3 regions of the Bacillus sp. M13(2017) genome follow, and region 1 is predicted to be linked to each of the others. Evidence: riboswitches for the same ligand, from Rfam matches in the RefSeq annotation. Region 1 holds a riboswitch; each other region holds the start of a gene.

What was found. Region 1 has a riboswitch for S-adenosylmethionine ahead of CGQ22_RS03340 (bifunctional homocysteine S-methyltransferase/methylenetetrahydrofolate reductase). Riboswitches for the same ligand answer to the same signal wherever they lie in the genome.
Region 2: it holds a riboswitch for S-adenosylmethionine, as region 1 does, so the genes downstream of both, metK (methionine adenosyltransferase) here and CGQ22_RS03340 (bifunctional homocysteine S-methyltransferase/methylenetetrahydrofolate reductase) in region 1, are expected to answer to the same signal.
Region 3: it holds a riboswitch for S-adenosylmethionine, as region 1 does, so the genes downstream of both, CGQ22_RS19790 (cyclase family protein) here and CGQ22_RS03340 (bifunctional homocysteine S-methyltransferase/methylenetetrahydrofolate reductase) in region 1, are expected to answer to the same signal.

The regions. Positions count from the first base shown of each region.
Region 1 covers NZ_KZ268500.1:584,474-589,567, forward strand. The annotation lists gene CGQ22_RS03325 (cysteine hydrolase family protein) at 1-122, opposite strand, end outside; gene metC (cystathionine beta-lyase) at 292-1,455, opposite strand; gene metI (cystathionine gamma-synthase/O-acetylhomoserine thiolyase) at 1,452-2,564, opposite strand; SAM riboswitch class I at 2,659-2,769, opposite strand; SAM riboswitch class I at 2,972-3,081, shown strand; gene CGQ22_RS03340 (bifunctional homocysteine S-methyltransferase/methylenetetrahydrofolate reductase) at 3,152-4,984, shown strand; gene metH (methionine synthase) at 4,984-5,094, shown strand, end outside.
Region 2 covers NZ_KZ268500.1:103,214-108,307, forward strand. The annotation lists gene pckA (phosphoenolpyruvate carboxykinase (ATP)) at 18-1,604, opposite strand; SAM riboswitch class I at 1,833-1,954, shown strand; gene metK (methionine adenosyltransferase) at 2,124-3,323, shown strand; partial or broken gene CGQ22_RS00700 (GNAT family N-acetyltransferase) at 3,365-3,889, opposite strand; gene CGQ22_RS31785 (hypothetical protein) at 3,913-4,089, opposite strand; gene CGQ22_RS00710 (hypothetical protein) at 4,096-4,275, opposite strand; gene CGQ22_RS00715 (MogA/MoaB family molybdenum cofactor biosynthesis protein) at 4,512-5,021, shown strand; gene CGQ22_RS00720 (molybdenum cofactor guanylyltransferase) at 5,018-5,094, shown strand, end outside.
Region 3 covers NZ_KZ268508.1:73,978-79,071, forward strand. The annotation lists gene CGQ22_RS19775 (hypothetical protein) at 1-693, shown strand, start outside; gene CGQ22_RS19780 (ATP-binding protein) at 832-2,058, shown strand; gene CGQ22_RS19785 (hypothetical protein) at 2,288-2,668, shown strand; gene CGQ22_RS19790 (cyclase family protein) at 2,696-3,328, opposite strand; SAM riboswitch class I at 3,414-3,526, opposite strand; gene CGQ22_RS19795 (PRK06851 family protein) at 3,675-4,781, shown strand; gene CGQ22_RS19800 (nucleotidyltransferase domain-containing protein) at 4,896-5,094, shown strand, end outside.

The DNA.
Region 1 (5,094 bases):
TATGAAGAAATTCTTTTATTTACTTTTGTTAGTAAGTTCTGTAAATCAAATAAATGCTCTCCGCTATAACATACGCCATTTTGTAAATCGATAACGATTAAAATATCTGCACAAGTAACCATTATTTTCACCCCTGTTCATTTCTTAATATATCAATTAATCCATTATTTAGAAATAGATGATATACTTTTATTTTTTTATGGACTATAAGAAAAGAAGAAATTCAAATGAATATAACTAAACCGCATAAAAAGAAGATATGAAAACCTAATCTCATATCTTCTTTTTTCTCTATGCATTTATAGGTTCTTCTACATAAGAAAGGGCATTTTCAAAATCGGATATTAAATCGTTAACATTTTCAAGACCGACTGATAACCGAAGTAATGAATTAGAGATTCCTCTTTCATCACGAGCTTCTTGCGACAGTGCTGCATGTGACATTTTTGCTGGATAAGAAAGAATAGACTCTACAGCTCCTAAACTAACTGCAAAAACAGGTAATTTTACTTTTGATAAAAATTGGCGGAGTGCATCTTCAGACTGCAAAGTAAACGACAAGACCGCGCCAGCTGATGTTGCTTGAGATTGTTGAATATCAAATCCGAGATGTGTTTGTAATCCCGGATAATAGACATTTTGTACTTTAGCGTGCTCTTGTAAATAATGTGCAATTTTATTGGCATTTTTAGCTGAATGCTCGAGGCGTACATGTAATGTTTTTAGACCGCGAAGTACGAGAGAACAATCTTGAGGCCCTAAAATAGCACCGAATGCATTTTGTAAAAATCCAAGCTTTTGAGCGAGTTCTGCATCTTTTACTACTGCTAATCCGGCAGTAACATCACTATGACCAGCAATAAATTTTGTAGCACTATGAAGAACTACATCAGCTCCAAGTTCAAATGGTTTTTGGAATAGTGGTGTCAAAAATGTATTATCAACAAAAGTAAGAGCGCCAATAGACTTTGCGAGTTTAGAAACCTCGCGAATATCTGTCACTTTTAAAAGTGGGTTAGAAGGTGTTTCTACATAAAAGAGCTTTGTATTTGGTTTAATGTTTTGTTTTATTTCTTCTAAATTGGTCATATCAACAAATGTATGTGAAACACCGTAACGGGAGAGTACCTCAGTTATCACTCGGTAAGTGCCTCCGTATACATCTTCAGAAATGAGTACGTGATCACCTTGTGAAAGAAGGAGGAATGCAGTGGAAATCGCTGCAATGCCTGATGCAAAGGCGAATCCTTTTGTTCCGCCTTCTAATAAAGCAATGATATCTTCAAGAGCTTCACGAGTTGGGTTTCCTGACCTGCTATAGTCATATTTTCCGAACGTATCTACATCAAACTGGTGAAAAGTTGATGTGTTATAAATAGGAACGTTCACAGCGCCTGTTTGCGAGTCATGTTTATATTGGTTGTGTAGTAAGAGTGTATCTATAGAATAGCTCATATTCTTACACCTTCTTTTACGAGTTTAATAGCTTGCTTTAAGTCTTGAATTAAATCGTTACTATTTTCAATGCCAACTGAGAATCGAAGAAGACGATTACATACGCCGTTTGCTGTTCTAATTTCTTCAGGAATATCAGCATGTGTTTGCGTTGCTGGATAAGTCATTAAACTTTCTACACCACCAAGACTTTCGGCAAATGTAATTAAGGATAAAGACTGTAAGAATGGATTAATCCAAGCTTCATCTTTAAGGCGGAATGAAATCATGCCGCCTCTTCCTGGATAAAATACATCTGTTACCCCGTCTTCATCGTTTAAATACGCAACAACTGCTTTCGCATTTTCTTCGTGTTGTCTCATGCGAAGCGCTAACGTTTTCATACCGCGAATTAATAACCATGAGTCAAATGGACTTAAAACTGCACCTGATGCATTATGATAATGAGCGATTTCCTCGCAAAGTTCCTTTCCTTTTGCAACGACAAGCCCGCTTAGTACATCGTTATGTCCCCCTAAATATTTCGTTGCGCTATGAAGTACAATGTCAGCACCTTCTGTTAATGGTTGCTGTATATAAGGTGTGTAGAATGTGTTGTCTACAATAAGAAGTAGTCCGTGCCTTTTCGCGACAGTTGCGACAGCAGCAATATCAGTAACTTGCATTAATGGATTAGTTGGAGTTTCTATGAAAATAGCCTTCACTTCAGTTGTGATAGCTTGCTCAATTTGTTTAATAGACTGTGTATTTACGTATCTACATCGAACATTCCACTTTTTTTCATGCTCAGAAAATAATCGATACGTTCCCCCGTATAAATCTTCAGATACAATAAGTTCGTCTCCAGAGCGGAATAGAGAAAGGACGAGGAGAACAGCCGCCATCCCTGAACTACAGGCATAACCTTGTTCGCCATATTCTAAGTCTGCGATCGCCCGTTCTAAAAGACCGCGAGTTGGATTGCCAGTTCGTGAATAGTCAAAGCCAGTAGATTTACCAATTCCTTCGTGACGATAAGCGGTTGAGAAATAAACTGGTGGATTAACCGTTCCAGTTTTAGTTTCACTGCGATTTCCGATTTGTGCTAGTTTTGTTTCGATTGTTGACATGTGAAAATTCCTCCTTTTTAAATTGAAACATTAAGTGAATATAAAATAAAAAAAGCCTTCTAAGAAGAAGGCTTTCGGTTTAAATAGAGTCTTCTTCTCATCTGTCAAATCTTTCACAATTTGCTGGAATTAGCACCTTATTAACAAAATGTTAATGGTTGCTGAGGCGTCACAGGGCCAGTCCCTCTACCTCTCTAGATAAGAATGTTCGTATGAAATTTTTATTATGTTTTTAACTTTACAACAAAAGATAATTGAATTGCAACTTTATTTTAAATAATTTTTATTTTTCCGCAATTGTCATTGACTTTTACTTTTGTGCATGCTAAATTTATAAAAAATTAACAAACATTGTTAAAAGGGGAACACATTTCCTTTTAGCTACATAAATAAAATAATAAAGACAACTCTTATTGAGAGCGGTGGAGGGAAAGGCCCTGTGAAACCCGGCAACCTTCAAACGAAATGTTTGAAACGGTGCTAATACCTGCAAAACGAATGTTTTGCATAATAAGAGGAGGAACGATTATGTCCCCCTCTTCAAAGTGAAGAGGGGTTTTTTATATTGATAGAAATGAGGGAGATTCGTGAAATTACTAGATTTATTATCAAAAGGAATTGTAATAGGTGATGGTGCGGTTGGGACGTTATTGCATTCACATGGTTTGCAAAGTAGTTTTGAAGAATTGAATGTATCTGATCCAGACTTAATTATATCAATTCATAAACAATATGTAGCTGCTGGAGCAGATGTAATTCAAACGAATACGTATGGAGCAAATGAGGCGAAATTACGTATGTATGGTTTAGAAAATCAAGTTACAGAAATTAATAGAGCGGCAGTAAAACTGGCGAAAGCATCTGTGGCAGATAAAAATGCAATTTTAGGAACAATCGGTGGTATGAAACATATCGGAGCTGTTACAACGACTGATATGGAAAGAGAGTTTATGTTACTTGAACAGGCGGAGGCTTTACTAGAAGAACAGGTTGATGGATTACTATTAGAAACTTTTTACGATGAATTTGAATTACTTCATGCCGTTAAAGTATTGCGTAAGCAAACGAATATTCCAATTGTTGCTCAATTAGCGTTACATGAAGCAGGTACGACTCAAAATGGAAATGATGTCAATGAAATATTAAAGCAACTTATAGATTACGGTGCAAATGTTGTTGGATTGAATTGTCAACTAGGGCCGCTTCATATGACGGAAGCTTTCAAAATGATATCGATTCCGCAAAATGGCTATTTATCAGCATACCCAAATGCAGGTCTCCCGAATTATGTGGAGGGACGTTACGTATATGAGGGAAGCCCAGCTTATTTCGAAGCGATGACACCGAGATTTATTGAGCAAGGTATTCGGTTATTGGGTGGTTGTTGTGGTACGACTCCAGAACATATTCAAAGTATGAAGCGCGCTGTTGCGAATATTACCCCTGTAATAGAAAAAGACACGATTCAAAGGCCGAAAGTCGTTCATACGCATGAGAAACGCTCGAAGGCTCACGTCACTCTAGCAGAGAAAGCGAAAAAACAAACGACAGTTGTAGTGGAATTAGATCCACCGAAAACGTTAGATACACAGCGTTTTTTTGAAGGAGCAAGAGCGTTAAAAAGAGCGGGAGCAGATGCTATTACTCTAGCAGATAATTCATTAGCATCACCTCGTGTTTCTAATATGGCAATGGGTGCGTTATTAACGAAGCATGATATCCCGGTATTGACGCATTTAACGTGTAGAGATCATAACGTCATTGGACTACAATCTCATTTGTTAGGTTTATCGGCGTTAGGGATGGAAGAAGTGTTAGCTTTAACTGGTGATCCAGCGCGCGTTGGTGATTTTCCCGGTGCCACTTCTGTATATGATTTATCCTCTATTGAGCTTATTAAAATGATTAAAGAAATGAACGGTGGACGTTCAATTTTAGGGAAATCAATTGGACCGGCGACAAGGTTTTCTGTAGGCGGCGCATTTAATCCTCATGTAAGGCACTTAAAAGCAGCGGTTAAGCGGATGGAACGAAAAATAGATGCTGGAGCGGAGTATTTTTTAACTCAGCCAATTTATGATATCAAGTTAATTGAAGAAGTGTATGAAGCGACAAAGCATTTGGAACAACCTATTTTTATTGGAATTATGCCGTTAGTAAGTAAGCGGAATGCAGATTTTCTTCATTTTGAGGTGCCGGGTATTACTCTTCCTGAAGAAATAAGAGAGAGAATGGATGGACATGAAACGAAAGAGGCAGCAATTGAGGAAGGGATTCGCATTTCACAAGAATTGATTGACGCAGCGATGAAATATTTTAATGGTATTTATCTTATTACACCATTTTTAAAGTATGAAATTACAGAACATCTTGTTAAATATGTAAGAGAAAAGCAAGAAGTGAAAGAAGGTATTAATTGATGAAGTGTATAGAAGAAAAATTAAAAAATAGCATTTTAATATTAGATGGTGCAATGGGGACAATGATTCAGCAAGAGGATTTAACTGCTGAAGATTTCGGAGGGGAAGAG
Region 2 (5,094 bases), 480 kb from region 1:
CAACAGAAATTTTTAATTTAAGCGATTGGGCCGCCTAAGTTAATAATATCTTCAGAAACGCTTTCGAACTTTTTGAAGTTCTCTTTGAATTCATTTGCAAGCTCGATTGCTTTTGATTTGTAAGCAGCTTTATCAGCCCAAGTTTGTTCAGGCATTAACACTTCGTCAGGTACACCTGGTACGTGAAGTGGAACTTCAAGACCGAAGATGTCATGTTTAGCTGTTTCAGTTTTTGCAAGTTCGCCGCTTAATGCTGCTTGAATCATTGCACGAGTGTAACCTAAGTTCATACGTTTACCAACGCCGTATTCGCCACCAGTCCAGCCAGTGTTTACTAAGAATACTTTCGCATCGTGTTTCTCGATTTTTTCACCAAGCATTTCAGCGTAGCGAGATGCATCAAGTGGTAAGAATGGTGAACCGAAGCAAGTTGAGAATGTAGCTTGCGGAGATGTAACACCGCGCTCTGTTCCTGCTAGTTTACTAGTGTAACCACTTAAGAAATGATACATAGCTTGTTCTTTTGATAACTTACTGATTGGAGGCAATACGCCAGATGCATCAGCAGTTAAGAAAATGATGGTATTTGGGTGTCCAGCAACACTTGGCAGTACGATATTGTCGATCGCATGCATAGGGTATGCAGCACGAGTATTTTCTGTTAAAGTAGTATCGTTGTAGTCTGCGATACGCGTTTGGTCATTAATGATAACGTTTTCTAAAACAGATCCAAATTTGATTGCATCGAAAATTTGTGGTTCTTTCTCGTGAGAAAGGTTTACACATTTTGCGTAGCAACCGCCTTCAATATTGAATACACCGTTATCAGACCAACCGTGCTCATCATCACCAATTAATTTACGGTTTGGATCAGCAGATAAAGTTGTTTTACCTGTTCCAGATAAACCGAAAAATAGTGCTACGTCACCTTCTTCACCTACGTTTGCAGAGCAATGCATAGAAAGAATATCTTGTTCAGGTAGTAAGAAATTCATAATAGAGAAGATTGATTTTTTCATTTCTCCAGCGTATTCTGTACCACCAATTAGTACAATACGTTTTTCGAATGAAACCATAATGAATGCTTCAGAGTTTGTACCGTCAACAGCTGGATCAGCTTTGAAGTTCGGTGCAGAAACAATTGTGAACCCTGACTCATGAGTTGTTAATTCTTCTTCAGTTGGACGAATGAATAATTGATGTACAAATAAATTGTGCCATGCATATTCATTAATAACTTGAATTGGTAGGCGGTAATTGCGGTCAGCGCCTGCAAATCCTTTGAAGACGAATAACTCTTCTTTTTCTTTTAAGTATTCTAAAACTTTAGTATATAATTTATTAAAATGTTCTTCAGAAATCGGTTGGTTTACAGCTCCCCAAGCAATTTTGTCAGCAACCGATGCTTCTTTCACAATAAATTTATCTTTAGGAGAACGTCCTGTATATTTTCCTGTTGAAGCAGAAACGGCACCAGTAGAAGTTAATTTCCCTTCATTTCGCATTAATACTTTTTCCACTAATTGCGGAACACTTAGTTGAATCTGTGCATTGCTTCCGTTCAATAATTCATGTAAACCAATTTGGACATTCACAGTACTCATATTTATATACCATCCTTTTCATTTAATGAAATATTTCTCGTAATCCCCAACAATAGTATAACACAATTATATAAATAATGTATACTATTTATTTCTTTTTGTTTGTGTGAATACATTATTTCCTTATTAATATTTCATTTTAGGCGCATTGAGAAAAACTTTCACGAAAATGTGAATATTAATTGACAAATGAATATCATTTCTTTAGTATAGGTTGGGACGGATACTCTCTTATCCCGAGCTGGCGGAGGGACAGGCCCGATGAAGCCCAGCAACCTCACTTGTATTGATAAATGCAGGTGAATAGGTGCTAAAACCTGTGCGAGGCTACAGGTCTCGAACGATAAGAGCGAAGGGCAAAAAGCAGTATGCAAGTAGCAAATTAAACCTTTCCTCTATATAAAGTAGGAAAGGTTTTTCTGTATGCTTGTGTGGGAGAATAAATGTATGTCGCAATCTGTGGCAAATTAAGGATGAGTTCCGTACAATATATACAATTACTGTAGGGAGGTTTACCACATGACAAAAAAACGTCATCTGTTCACATCTGAGTCTGTAACTGAAGGACATCCAGATAAAATTTGTGACCAAATTTCTGATTCAATTTTAGATGCGATCTTATCAAAAGACGCAAATGCACGTGTAGCTTGTGAAACAACTGTAACAACTGGTTTAGTATTGGTAGCGGGGGAAATTACGACTTCTACTTACGTAGATATTCCAAAAATCGTTCGTGAAACAATTCAAGGCATTGGTTACACACGCGCAAAATACGGATTCGATGCAGAAACTTGTGCAGTTTTAACATCTATCGATGAGCAATCTGCTGACATCGCTATGGGTGTTGACCAAGCGCTAGAAGCGCGCGAAGGTCAAATGACTGACGCTGAGATTGAGGCAATTGGTGCAGGAGACCAAGGTTTAATGTTTGGTTTCGCATGTAATGAAACACAAGAGTTAATGCCACTTCCAATCTCGCTTGCTCACAAATTAGCTCGCCGTTTAACTGAAGTACGTAAAGATGATACGTTATCATACCTACGTCCGGATGGAAAAACGCAAGTTACAGTTGAGTATGATGAAAATGGTAAACCAGTACGTGTTGATACTATCGTAATTTCTACACAACATCACCCAGATGTTACATGGGAAGAAATCGATCGCGACTTAAAAGAGCACGTAATTAAAGCTGTAGTACCAGCAGAATTAATCGATGGAGAAACGAAATTCTTCATTAACCCAACTGGCCGCTTCGTAATTGGTGGACCACAAGGTGATGCTGGTTTAACAGGACGTAAAATCATCGTTGATACTTACGGTGGATACGCTCGTCACGGTGGCGGTGCATTCTCTGGTAAAGATGCAACGAAAGTTGACCGTTCTGCAGCATATGCAGCTCGTTATGTTGCGAAAAACATCGTAGCAGCTGGTCTTGCTGAAAAAGCAGAAGTACAACTTGCATACGCAATTGGTGTAGCACAACCAGTATCAATTTCAGTTGATACATTCGGCACTGGTAAAGTATCTGAAGACGTATTAGTAGAACTAGTTCGTAACAACTTCGATCTTCGCCCAGCTGGTATTATTAAAATGCTAGACTTACGTCGCCCAATTTACAAACAAACAGCAGCTTACGGCCACTTCGGACGTACTGATGTAGATCTATCATGGGAACGTACAGACAAAGCTGCAGCTTTAAAAGAGCAAGCTGGTCTATAATATATGAAAAAAAGCTTTGCGCAGTGAGCGCAAAGCTTTTTTTATTTATAATTACGTTGGAATAAAGCGAAGAGTTCAATGTCATGCCAAGTGCCGTTGCGGAATATAGCTTCTTTACAAGTTCCTTCATGTTGAAAACCGAGTGATTTATATAATTTAATTGCTCTCTCGTTGAAAGAAAATACTCGTAAAGAAAGGCGATGTAAATTTAATTCTAAAAATGCATAATTCAATAATAAAGTGAAAGCTTCCTTCCCATAACCTTGCCCCCAGTAATCCTTTTTACCAATATCAATAATGCATTCAGCGTTTCGATTATACGAATCAATATGAATTAAAGAAGTAATACCAATTGGAAGATGCGTAGCTTTTTCTTCAATGATATAGCTTTTAGAGTTTGAAGAATGAATAAATTGCTGTCAAAGTTTTTCTGTATCTTGTAAGGAATATTTATCAAGGTTAAGGGTAGTTGAACTCATAACGTCTATATCATTATGCCATTTATAATACGTTAGAATATCATCTTCGGAAAACTTTCGTAACTGGATACGGTTTGATTCAAACAATATAAGCCCACCTTTTGTATTTACTAGTTTTTGTTCATTATTTCAATACACGAGCTACAATAAATGTGTCCTTCTAGTTCAATATACTTTCTTATATTAGTCATACCATTTGCCGGAAATGGCATATGAATCCACGCTTTTTCATACGTTTGTATTTCTTTTTCACATGATTTACAAAGGATTGGTTTCTTCTTGAACATATGTAATCAACCTTTCATTTGACGTGCTTTACTTGCGCAAAAGGCACTACTTAGTAAAAATAGTGTCGCGAATATAATGCTTACTAATGTAGCGTATGGAATTGCGCCTTTTAAGGAAAAGCCGACAGTGATGGAAGCGACGAATAAGAGGATGAATGTTGTTGTTAATTTTTTATAAAGTTCCATACTATGTAGACCTCCAATCTATTTTTTAGTACAAGTTTTAAAATTGAATTCTATTATGTAGAAAATATAAAGAGTAGCTAAAGATGTGTAGTCTAGGAGTATAAGAAATTGCACTTTCCTTTTTGTGGGTTAGTATACTTATATTGTATCATGGCGCATGATTGGCTTCATACATAATTGTGTAAAGGTATGTATGATAAAATGAAGAAAAGTCTTTAAGAAAGGAAAGATAAAAAATGAGTGTAACTGAACATAAAAAACAAGCTCCAAAAGAAGTGCGTTGCAAGATTGTTACGATTTCCGATACACGTACGGAAGAAACAGATAAGAGCGGACAACTATTACATGAATTGTTAAAAGAAGCGGGACATAAAGTAACTTCTTATGAAATTGTAAAAGATGATAAAGAAAGTATTCAGCAAGCAGTGTTAGCTGGTTATCATAAGGAAGATGTAGATGTTGTATTAACAAATGGCGGTACTGGTATTACGAAACGCGATGTCACAATTGAAGTAGTATCAGCGTTATTAGATAAAGAAATTGTTGGATTTGGTGAGCTGTTCCGTATGATTAGTTATTTAGAAGATATCGGAAGTAGCGCAATGTTAAGTAGAGCGATTGGTGGTACAATTGGGCGCAAAGTAGTTTTCTCGATGCCGGGGTCTAGCGGAGCGGTTCGACTTGCGATGAATAAATTAATTTTACCGGAATTAGGCCATATTACATTTGAGCTGCATCGCCAATGAGTAAGTGTGCTGGAATTGTATTAGCGGGCGGTATGTCGAGTAGATTTGGTGAGCCGAAAGCGTTAGCAATTTG
Region 3 (5,094 bases), on a different contig from region 1:
GAACATGACACATCATTTTTGAATGATACAGCACTTATAAAGCCACATACACTTTATGCTTCATGGGCAGTAGAGCGATTTTTAGATGAAGCGATCTGGAGTTATCCGATGTATATGAGTCATCATCGTCCTCTTTACTTTTATGAAGATGTATATTCTTCAGAGTATAAAGTGAAGTTAGGAGAAAAAGAATTCTATGGTTGTTTAATGCCACATGAGGAAGTATTAATTTTAGGGAAAAACTTTAATATGGAAGTTGGTTTTCTTTACCGAATTAATGAGTATACAACAAATATAATTAGACAGAACTTAGATCAAGTAGAAGATTTATGGAACTGGAATCGTAAAGTGTTTAATCCAGCGGAAGAAGAGGTTGCTGGAGAGGACTTGGTGGGTGTGTTACTCGTTTATGAAAATAGTGAGACATATATGTATAATGTGATGAATAGTAGCAAAGTTTTTCGTAAATATAAAACGAATGCAACGTATTTTCAGGTAGGGTGCGGGATTTATGCGGGCCTGTCCAGTTTACTTTTAGATCAATTTGAACAAGGTGCTTATTACGTCGAGGAGTTGTTATTAAATACAGAAAGTAAGTACGGTGAGTATTTAAATTTATATATGAAGGATTTTGTAATGGGGCATAATAATTTTACGGATGGATTGTTACATGACAGGGTAAGATGGATGTAAGTTGTTACTAAAAGGAAGGAGAGATCTCCTTCCTTTTAGTATTATAAGGTTAAATATTGCCCTGAAAGCAATTTCATACTTATACTTTAAGGAGAATAACAATGAAAGTTTTTTGTATCGATCAAGGGGAGTTTTTATATGAATAAATACAAGAGCTTGATTTATGAAGAAAGAAGAGCCTTAAAGGTATTTATATTATTATTCTATATTATATTCTTTTTATATGACGCTATATATTATTTTGTATATCCTGCTATGAATATTAGTGGAACAGCGGTAGGTTGGCCAGAAGGTAGTCTTGGGATAGGTGTGCCTATATTTGTAATGGCATTATTACCTATTTCTATATATCTTCAAAAAAGAGGATATGTATATTCTGTAAAATATTTATTTTTATTTGGGTACATGTTTATCAATCTTGTTAATAATTTAATGATTTATTTGCGAACGGATAGACCTTTTGAACATGGCAGTATGGTAGAAATGTTATTAATTTTATTTGCCCCAGTTTTCGTGAATAAAAAATACTTTTATTTAGTGTCCTTTAGTGTAATTGGAAAGTACGTATTTTTCACATTGCTATTACAAGATTTAAAAGTGATAATTCCACTTGTTTTATGTGTATTTTATTTCATTATTTCACATTCTTTATTAAAACGATTTCAATCTTATGTAAGAACAGTGGTTGAAATGATGAACAATATGAAAGAGACGGAAAATTTAGCTGTGATTGGGACTATGTCTACAACAATTGCCCATGAAATTCGAAATCCGTTAACAGCGTTAAAAGGATTTACGCAAATGCAAAAAGAAAGAAATCCAACTGATACGATGAGCTACGACATTATGCTACAAGAAATTGAAAGAGTCAATGGATTTGTTAGTGAATTAATGTTGTTAGGAAAACCAAAGCCAACAAATTATGAAAGGTGTAATATACGAGACATCCTTCTATATGTTGTGCATCTAATGGAAAGTTATGCAATGCAATATAGAGTTAAATGTTATTTACAAGTAGATGGGAATTTACCAACTATAAACGGTAATGATAAGCAATTAAAACAAGTGTTATTAAATATCATTAAAAATGGAATAGAATCAATGCCAGAGGGCGGAGAAATCCATATCCGTGCATATCAAAAAACGCAAGGATATTTGTGTATTTCTGTTGAAGACCAAGGATTTGGTATAGAGAATGAGAAGTTAGAAAAAATCGGCAAGGCGTTTTACACAACAAAGGAAACTGGTACAGGACTTGGATTAATGATTACATATAAAATTATTAAGGAACATCAAGGGAGTATCACAATCCAAAGTAGTATAGGAGTAGGAACAAAAGTAGAAATTTTTCTGCCGACCGTTTAATGTATTGGGAGAAAAGATTTTTCAGAAAAGTGTTCTTGTTGTGTAAATATAAACATTTTATAAAATGTTTCAAGAAGGGTTTTTTTTATAAAATACTTCGTTTATAATGGAGGAAAATATCGACATGAGATTGATTGCTCATGTAGCGGTTCAGTAGTGTTATGAAAAGATAAGAAGGGGTGCACGCGCATCCTTTTTTCTATGCAGATATTATGAAAGAGGTGGTATGATGGAATTAACATTAAATTCGACTGTATGTTTACACACGATTCAATTTCGAAAAGAGCAAAAGAATTATATTGTAAAAGATACAATTACAGGAGAAAAATATGAAATGCCGCCACTTTGGATTGATGCATTGGCAATGATGCGTGACGGTTTTTTATTGGGGGAAATTGAGGAGAAATTAAAAGAAGAGTATCCATCCGAAGAAGTGAATATGTTAGCATTCACGAAGCAACTGTTAGAACTAGAACTTGTTGAAATGGTAGATGGGGAAGAAATAGCTTGTACAAAGAAGAAAGAGAAGGATTATTTAGCTTGGTTACGTCCCCATGTTGAGCAATTCTTTCTTAATTTAAATAAAAAAAATAGAAGCAAAGGTCAATGATGATCTTTGCTTTTTTGTATAGTTTGTTTAAAAAATTACAGCGAATGCTCTTGCGAAAGCACCGTCGCTATCTTTAATTTTTAAAGGTGCTGCTGAGAAGAAGAAACGTTTCGTGTGAATGGCATCTAAGTTTGTTAAGTTTTCGATTAAATAAATATTATTCCCAAGTAGTATGTGATGAATTGGTGATGTTTCTGTCGTTACCTCATCAGGAGAAATAAAATCTAAACCGACAGATTTTACTTTTAATTGTACTAGTTCCTCGGCTAATTCTTCAGAAAGATAAAAAGCTTCTTTCTCATACGCCTCTGTATTCCATTTAGTAGATAGATTGGAATGGAAAATAACAATATCTCCTTCTCTTATATCAGCATCGTGCAGTACTTCTTTAGGTAGTTTTCGTTCTTGTACATGAGTTACATCAATAAGAATCGCTTCGCCTACAAATTGATTTAGGGGTAATTGATCGATAGTCGTTGCGCCTGAAATAAAATGCGCAGGAGCATCACAATGCGTGCCAACATGAACGACAGAATGAAAATCTGTAACTTGATAGCCTGATTCTTCAACACTTGTAACAGCTTCTAGTTGTATTTTAGGTGTTCCAGGAAATTGAGACATATTATTTTCAAATGTTTGCGATAAATCAATTACTTTCATTTTACATACCTCCAATATATGTTTTTCAAATAATAAAAAGCTCACCCTTCAATATCAAGAAAGGTGAGCTTTACATGCTAGTTGAATTTTATCTTCCAAAATGCAATGCATTTTGCAGGAATTAGCACCTATTCAGTTTGTATAAACTGAGGTTGCTGGGCTTCAAAGGGCCGGTCCCTCTGCCTCTCTTGATAAAGAAGTATTTAATTTTAAAACCGGAATTTTCCGATAGTTAAATTGTAATTCATTTCCTTTTTGCGTGCAATACAAAATAGGTATTCACCCAAATAAAGCTACGCGCATATTGTAGCTTATGTAAATAGAATGCTGCGAAGGAGTGAGTGCAGTGACAGGAAATGTATTGAATTATTATGCTGGTGGTAATACAGCTAGGGGATTTCATAATTTATATGAAGAGAATTTAAAAGGGTTAGACAGATTATTTATCTTAAAGGGTGGTCCAGGAACGGGGAAATCTTCTTTAATAAAGGCAATCGGTCGTGAATGGGTTGAAAAAGGATATGATATTGAATTTTTACATTGTTCTTCTGACAATAAATCGGTTGATGGTGTAATTATCCCAAAATTAAAAGTAGGAATTGTTGATGGGACATCACCACATGTAATTGAGCCCAAAATGCCAGGAGTTGTTGAAGAGTATATAAATTTAGGAATTGCTTGGGATTCAGATAAACTAAGGAAGCAGAAGTTAGAAATTGAAAGATTTGTTTCAGAAGCAAGCAAAGCTTTTCAGTCTGCTTACGCATGTTTTAAAGAGGCATTGCTTATACATGATGAGTGGGAGAAGATATATATTGATAATATAGATTTTAATAAAGCAAATGAATTAACCGATCAGCTAATCCAGAAATTATTTGCAGATAAAAGCGGGAGACAATCGCTTGTAAAACATCGTTTTTTAGGAGCTGCTACACCGAAAGGAGCAGTTGATTTTGTTCCTAATTTAACAGAAGGGTTACCATATCGTTATTTTATAAAAGGGCGCCCAGGCTCTGGAAAATCAACGATGCTCAAAAAGTTAGCTAAGGCAGCTGAAGAAAAAGGGTTTGAAGTTGAAGTATATCATTGCGGATTTGATCCGAATAGTCTTGATATGGTTATCGTAAGAGAATTAGGCTTTGCAATTTTTGATAGCACTGCACCACATGAATATTTTCCAAGTCGCGAGGGTGATGAAATTATTGATATGTATGCCCTTATTGTTACCCCAGGGACGGATGAGAAATATGCGAAGGAAATTCGTGATGTTTCCATTCAATATAAAGCAAAAATGAATGAGGCGATGTCTTTCTTAGCAAAAGCAAAATCGGTTCGTGATAAATTAGAACGAATTTATATTGCTGCTATGGATTTTTCAGTAGTAGATGCATATAAAGAGGAGATTCAAAAAGAGTTTGAACGAATTGCTGCTACTGTAATCGAAAAGCAATAATAGAAGTTTTATTGGGCTGTCAGTAATTTCTGACAGTTTTTTTAGTATGTAGTAAAATTGATAGTGTATTGTCGAATTTCCAAGGAAATAATCAAAAAATGGAGATGGTATGAAATGAGAGAGAAAATCGAGTTGGAGTTAGAAAGAATTGAAAAAGAGAATGATGTGAAAATTTTATTTGCGGTGGAATCAGGGAGTCGTGCTTGGGGGTTTCCATCGAAAGATAGCGATTATGATGTTAGGTTTGTTTATATACATCCGGTAGAATGGTATTTATCAATTCATGACAAACGAGATGTAATTGAATATCCAA